DNA from 3 places in the Vibrio sp. 1249-1 genome. Region 1 is predicted to be linked to each of the others. Evidence: riboswitches for the same ligand, from Rfam matches in the RefSeq annotation. Region 1 holds a riboswitch; each other region holds the start of a gene.
The links. A riboswitch is a leader RNA that binds a small molecule or an ion and turns the genes downstream of it on or off. The one in region 1 is predicted to bind thiamine pyrophosphate.
Positions count from the first base shown of each region.

Region 2: another riboswitch for thiamine pyrophosphate. It lies ahead of thiD (bifunctional hydroxymethylpyrimidine kinase/phosphomethylpyrimidine kinase); the one in region 1 lies ahead of thiB (thiamine ABC transporter substrate binding subunit).
Region 3: another riboswitch for thiamine pyrophosphate. It lies ahead of thiC (phosphomethylpyrimidine synthase ThiC); the one in region 1 lies ahead of thiB (thiamine ABC transporter substrate binding subunit).

Region 1 covers NZ_JAWOWJ010000012.1:78,188-80,456, forward strand. The annotation lists gene mpl (UDP-N-acetylmuramate:L-alanyl-gamma-D-glutamyl-meso-diaminopimelate ligase) at 1-168, shown strand, start outside; gene R7Z50_RS18890 (flavin prenyltransferase UbiX) at 174-812, shown strand; TPP riboswitch at 850-986, shown strand; gene thiB (thiamine ABC transporter substrate binding subunit) at 1,059-2,051, shown strand; gene thiP (thiamine/thiamine pyrophosphate ABC transporter permease ThiP) at 2,093-2,269, shown strand, end outside.
Region 2 covers NZ_JAWOWJ010000003.1:3,779-6,047, forward strand. The annotation lists gene R7Z50_RS06750 (TldD/PmbA family protein) at 1-910, opposite strand, end outside; TPP riboswitch at 1,222-1,329, shown strand; gene thiD (bifunctional hydroxymethylpyrimidine kinase/phosphomethylpyrimidine kinase) at 1,427-2,269, shown strand, end outside.
Region 3 covers NZ_JAWOWJ010000024.1:1,668-3,936, reverse strand. The annotation lists gene thiC (phosphomethylpyrimidine synthase ThiC) at 1-1,406, opposite strand, end outside; TPP riboswitch at 1,572-1,670, opposite strand; gene crcB (fluoride efflux transporter CrcB) at 1,732-2,115, opposite strand; gene R7Z50_RS22905 (multicopper oxidase family protein) at 2,239-2,269, opposite strand, start outside.

The DNA of each region.
Region 1 (2,269 bases):
ATTGCCGACCAATGCAAACAGCCAGCGTTTGTCGATGCGGATATAGATAACTTTGTAGCCAAGATCGTCGAACGTGCGCGACCAGGTGACCAAATTCTAGTCATGAGCAACGGTGGCTTTGGTGGTATTCACGGAAAACTTCTTGAGCAGTTAAAACAAAAAGCCTGATTTATATGCAAAACAAAACACAACCCTCTCATAAAAAAGCCATCACGTTGGCATTAACGGGGGCTTCTGGTGCTCCCTACGGCCTTCGTCTTTTAGAATGCTTGGTTGCGGCGGATTATCATGTCTACGTTCTGATTTCTTCGGCAGCTCGTGTTGTGATGGCAACCGAGCATAATCTTAAGCTGCCAAGTGGGCCAGAAGCCGCAAAGCAAGCGTTGGTAGAGCACCTGAACTGCAATCCCGATAACATCACCGTTTGCGGTAAAGATGACTGGTTCTCACCGGTTGCGTCTGGTTCTGCTGCACCAAAGCAAATGGTGGTTTGCCCATGTTCTGCGGGAAGCGTTGCAGCGATTGCGCATGGTATGTCAGATAACTTGATCGAGCGGGCCGCTGATGTGGTAATGAAAGAGCGCGGGCAGCTGTTGCTCGTGGTTCGCGAAACACCATTTTCAACGCTACATCTGGAGAACATGCACAAACTGTCGCAAATGGGCGTCACCATCATGCCAGCGGCTCCGGGCTTCTATCATCGGCCAAAGAGCATTGAAGACTTAGTGGATTTTATGGTGGCGAGAATTCTCGACCACTTAGGTATTGAGCAAGGTTTGGTGCCTCGTTGGGGTTATGACCAGCGCTCGTGAGCTGATTGTGTAACCACTCAAATACCTTTACAATCCATCCAACTCATCGGGGAGCAAACCCATTTAGCATTGAGTCAATCAATGCATTGGGGCGCTGAGACCTAAGTGTTTAACTAGGGACCCGTATTACCTGAACCAGATAATGCTGGCGTAGGAATTGAGTCTGGATATTGGAAGTCCTTAATAGCCGCCTCAAACCCTGTGCCGCTCAACTTATTTCTCTGAAATAATCATGGAGAGCGAGCTGTGAAACCCACTCTAAATCTGATTGCCCTAGCTGCAATCACCTCTACTTCAGCGTTTGCCGCTGAAAACACATTAACCATCTATACCTACGACTCTTTTGCCGCAGATTGGGGGCCGGGTCCTAAAATCGAGCAAGCTTTTGAAGCAAAATGTGGCTGTGACGTTAACTTCGTAGCGTTGGACGATGGTGTGTCGATTCTGAATCGTCTTCGTCTTGAAGGCGGTAATAGCAAAGCGGACATCGTATTAGGTTTGGATAACAATCTGATGGCAGAAGCGAAGAAAACCGATCTGCTTGCCGAGCACAATGTGGATACGGCTAACACAGTGTTACCAAACGGTTGGAGTGACACGACGTTTGTACCGTACGATTACGGCTACTTCGCGTTTGTGTACAACAAAGAGAAACTGGCTAATCCGCCGAAAAGCATGAAAGAGCTGGTGGAAACGCGCAACGATCTGAAAGTGATTTACCAAGATCCGCGGACTTCAACGCCGGGCCAAGGCTTAATGCTATGGATGAAATCTATTTATGGCGACGATGTGACGCAAGCGTGGCAGAAGCTAGCGAGCAAAACCGTAACGGTCACGAAAGGTTGGTCTGAGGCGTATTCTATGTTCCTCAATGGTGAGTCCGATTTAGTGCTTTCTTACACCACTTCACCTGCGTACCACTTAATTGCGGAAAACGATTCGAAGTTTGCTACGGCGAATTTTGCTGAAGGCCACTACATGCAAGTTGAAGTAGCCGCCAAAGTGAAAGGGGCAAAAAATTCAGAACTTGCTGATCAATTTATGAGTTTCATTTTAAGTGATGAGTTCCAATCGGCGATGCCAACGGGTAACTGGATGTACCCAGTCACTGACGTTGAGTTACCTAAAGGTTTTGAAACTTTGAGTGTTCCAAGCAAGTCGTTGAGCTTTAGTGCTGATGAAGTGGCAAAAATGCGTAAGTCTTGGATTCGCGAATGGCAAAGCGCATTGACGTTTTAGCTGACGTTTCCATCCTCATCTGAATGAGATAGGTTTTACCTTTGAATTCTGTTCCAAAAATAGGTTTAGGGGTCGCGATGATCATCGCGACCTTTGTTATTTCTGCCCTAGGTGCTTTGATTGTTCAAGCCCCTTCACTTGATGTGTCTGTGGTATGGGGCGACCCGTACTATCAACATGTCACCAAGTTCAGTTTCTACCAAGCGTTTCTTTCCACA
Region 2 (2,269 bases), on a different contig from region 1:
GAGTGCGCTGAGTCTTCATGCCTTCATCATCAACATGAATCGAGCCCCATTCGTTAGTCATGGTGCCATCATCGACTGCATTCACTGCGGTGTGAGCAACCATTTCGCCCATCTTGTCGTGGAAGACTGATGCTTTCTTCGCAACTGAAGTGGTTTCTAACAAGTGACCACATGCTTCATGGAAGATAACGCCACCAAAGCCGTTACCAATCACCACCGGCATTTCACCCGATGGACAAGCATCCGCGCCAAGTTTTACTAACGCTTGCTGCGCGATAGTTTGACCTAGCTCTTTGGCATCAAGCTGTTCACTGAATTCCCAACCAGCAAGAGCGCCAGGACCTTCCATACCAGAAGACTGCTCATTACCTTTTTGCGCGACAGTGTTACCAGCAACACGAATGTAGTGGCGAGTATCGTCAACGTGTAGACCTTCTGAGTTGAAGATAGACACTTGTTGTTCACGCTGAAGCACGCTGCCAATAAACTGGCTGATATGCTCACTCTCAGCACGTGCGGCTTGGTCAACTTTCAATAGAAACGCGATTTTTGAATCTAGGTTAGCATCCTTACTTAGCGGCATGCGGCAACCATGTTGGATTGGGTAGCGGTTCAAATTCAAAGAACCCGCTGACGCGATTTGCTCACGCTTGTCTTTTGCAGCAAGCAGCGAGGTTACGCGCTTTAGTTCGGCTTCATCTGTGCTGTTAGTGTAACCGTAAAGCACCTTATGACCGAAAAAAAGACGAATACCGATACCAAAATCGATACCCGAGTTAACCTTATCCACTTCACCAGATGCGAGCTGGACAGTGTTGGTTTGGTGATGTTCAACGAATAGTTCAGCGAAATCAGCCCCCAAAAAGAGCGCATGATCGATCACTGACTTCGCTGTTACAGAATTAAGCATGAAGTCTCCTTGCTCGATGATCGTCTTAGCCATCCTAATTAACTGTGAAAAAGTTCAACAAAGTTAAATTGGCAACACGTTAAATTTTAACAGTTTTTTAACCTTGTTTTATGCTAATCCTTGCTTAACGAGACCACGATTATTTATTAAATATTCCAGGTTCTGCTCATTCACCAGAGCGTTGCACTAGTAAATTCCACCCAGCAAACCATTTAGGTGCTTACTTTATCACTCACCTCGCATAATTGAATACTCATTATAATTACGCTCAAAAAACGTATCCCTTCCGCAATGGTCCTGCTATCATCCGAACGAAATAGTCGGGGGGCCACACGACAAGTGTTGGCTGAGATCGAAATTCGAGACCCGTTGAACCTGATTCAGTTAGCACTGACGTAGGGAACTATGCACACTTTGCCTTTCGTCGCCCCTCTTAGGTAAGCGATAGCGATCGAAAAATCGATCTATCTGCAACGGTCAAAGTCAGTTCCTATACGTCTTGTAGTAGGAGCGACCATGACGCAGCAATCACAACCTCATTCACATCACACGCCAGCCTTGCCTACCCCTATCGTATTGACCATCGCAGGCTCAGACAGTGGTGGCGGTGCAGGTATTCAAGCCGACATCAAAGCGATGTCCGCAACCGGCAGTTTTGCTTGCTCGGTAATCACGGCGATTACTTCACAAAATACCCAAGGCGTTTCTGCGATTTTCCCCATTCCTCTCGACCATGTAGAGAGCCAACTTGATGCAGTATTTACCGACCTCAACATCGTGGCAGTCAAAGTGGGCATGCTGGCAGATTCCAACATCATCAAAGTCGTTGCAGACAAAATTAAACAATACCAGCCAAAACACCTCGTGATTGACCCTGTGATGGTGGCCACCAGCGGCGATCTATTACTGGAACAGTCGGCAATCAGCACTTTAAAAGAAGAATTGATTCCGCTCGCAGACATCATTACCCCTAACCTACCCGAAGGCGCAGCATTGACGGGTAAGCCAATGCCTCAATCAGAATCTGAAATGAACGATATGATTACCGACCTTCGTGCGCTTGGCGCCAAAGCTATTCTGCTCAAAGGCGGTCACCTTGAAGAAAATGAAAACAGCAACGATCTGCTTATCATGCAAGACAGTGCCGAGTTAATTAGCGCCAAGCGATTTCCAACCAAAAACACCCATGGCACAGGCTGTACACTTTCTTCCGCCATTACGTCTTATCTTGGCCAAGGCAACAACCTACACAAAGCGGTGCACCTGGGTAAGCAGTACATCAGCCAAGCTATCGCACACGCTGATGAATTGGATGTAGGTAAAGGCCATGGCCCTGTGAACCACTTTTTTGCGGGTCAT
Region 3 (2,269 bases), on a different contig from region 1:
TAACCAGGAGCGACGTCTGTCGTCAGCGGACCAAGCGTGTAGAAAGGAGCTTCATGACAGTGCTCCAACTGCTCTTCCATATTCTCTTTGATCATGTGCATTGGAACATGACCAGGACCTTCGATAATCACCTGTACGTCGTATTCCCACGCTATCTTGGTTAACTCACCAAGGGTACGAAGCTCTGCAAATTGCGCTTCATCGTTAGCATCAGCAACCGAGCCAGGACGCAGACCATCACCAAGAGATAGTGCGACATCGTATTTAGCACAGATTTCACAGATCTCTCGAAAATGGGTGTATAAGAAGCTTTCTTGGTGATGCGCTAAACACCATTTCGCGATGATAGAACCACCACGAGAAACAATGCCAGTAACGCGTTTTGCAGTCATTGGCACATAACGAAGTAGTAAACCGGCATGGATAGTGAAGTAGTCTACGCCCTGCTCTGCTTGCTCAATCAGAGTATCGCGCATCACTTCCCAGTTAAGGTTTTCCGCCACACCATTCACTTTCTCAAGCGCTTGATACATTGGTACGGTACCGATAGGAACCGGACTGTTACGTAGAATCCACTCGCGAGTTTCGTGAATATTACGTCCAGTAGAGAGATCCATAACGGTATCGCCACCCCAGCGCGTTGCCCATACTAACTTCTCTACTTCTTCTTCAATCGAAGAAGTGACCGATGAGTTACCGATGTTGGCGTTCACTTTGACCAAAAAGTTACGCCCAATGATCATTGGTTCGGATTCTGGGTGGTTAATATTAGAAGGGATAATCGCGCGACCTTCGGCGACTTCTTTACGCACAAACTCGGCGGTAATGTCTTTTGGAAGATTCGCTCCGAAGCTTTGACCCGGATGTTGTTGATTCAGCACTTCATCGCGGTACTGAGCACGCCCCATATTTTCACGTAGGGCGATATATTCCATTTCTGGGGTGATAATGCCTTTGCGAGCATAGTGCAATTGAGTCACGCACTGCCCATCTTTGGCACGTCGAATACGTGGTAGATTGCCGTAACGAAGATCGTCTAGCGTTTCATCTTCTAGGCGTTCTTTGGTGTATACCGAGCTTACTTCATCGAGTAGTTCAGTATCGGCACGCTCTTCAATCCACCTTTCTCTCAGCTTAGGTAAGCCGTTGTAGAGGTCTATGGTGTGTTCTGGATCTGTGTATACACCCGAGGTATCGTAAACACGTACTGGCTCATTAGGCTCGAAAATGGGCGCTTCTTTTGTGCCTCCAATAAGGCTATCAGCGAGTGATATTTCACGCATTGGCACACGAATATCAGGACGTGAACCTTCTACGTAGACTTTGCTTGAATTTGGGTACGGTTGTACCGAGAGTGTATCAATGAACTGTTTTGCTTCCAGTCTCGCTTGCTTGCGACTCGACATAGCATTTTTCCTTGCTTTGTTATGCTTAGATAAAAAGTATTGGGATAAAAATGCTTGGCGGATAGATGCGACAAGAGGAATCGAATTAAGGACAAGTTGAGCGAGTGCTCTTCGTCTATAACAACATTCGACTATTTGATAGGTCGACCAGATAGAACCCTGGTGTAGATATCTTCTCTTGTTCCCTTCGCAGATTCTAATCTGATCAGGTTCAACGGATCCCGAATTAACGGTCTCAGCCTTATGGCACTCCGACAAGTAAAATCAGTATATAAAAACGGCTTGGTTAAACCAAGCCGACCTGATTAAGATTTGAGTATTTTTGCTAGCTACGCATCAATAATTGGAAACCAATCCACGCAGCTGAAATGCTTAACACGACATTCAGCAATACGTTCAATCCCATCTTAAAGAAAGCGCCCTGCTGCATAAGCAGCACGTTATCCATCGAGAAAGTAGAGAATGTGGTTAATGCGCCCAAAAAACCAAGACCGATGATTTGACGCCATGGGTCAGTGACCATCAACTCAGTTTCAAACGCAGCAATCAGTAGACCCATAATAAATGAGCCAACCACGTTCACGGTCAAGGTACCGTACGGAAAGCCACGACCGAGTAGCATCACACAAAGTTCAGAAATTAAGTAACGAGAACATGCACCAAATGCGCCACCCAATGCAATAAAACCCAAAACGGATAGTTGTCCCATAATTCCCCCAGAAAAGTTAATGGCGACATTGTAATCAAATTTACGGCAATAGTGATTATACAATCTTAGAATTCAGCAAAGTATAGCGCTTAAAACTTATCAAGATTTAAAAAGTTACAGGAGTCACTTTACTTCGATGTAACCCATCAAACCC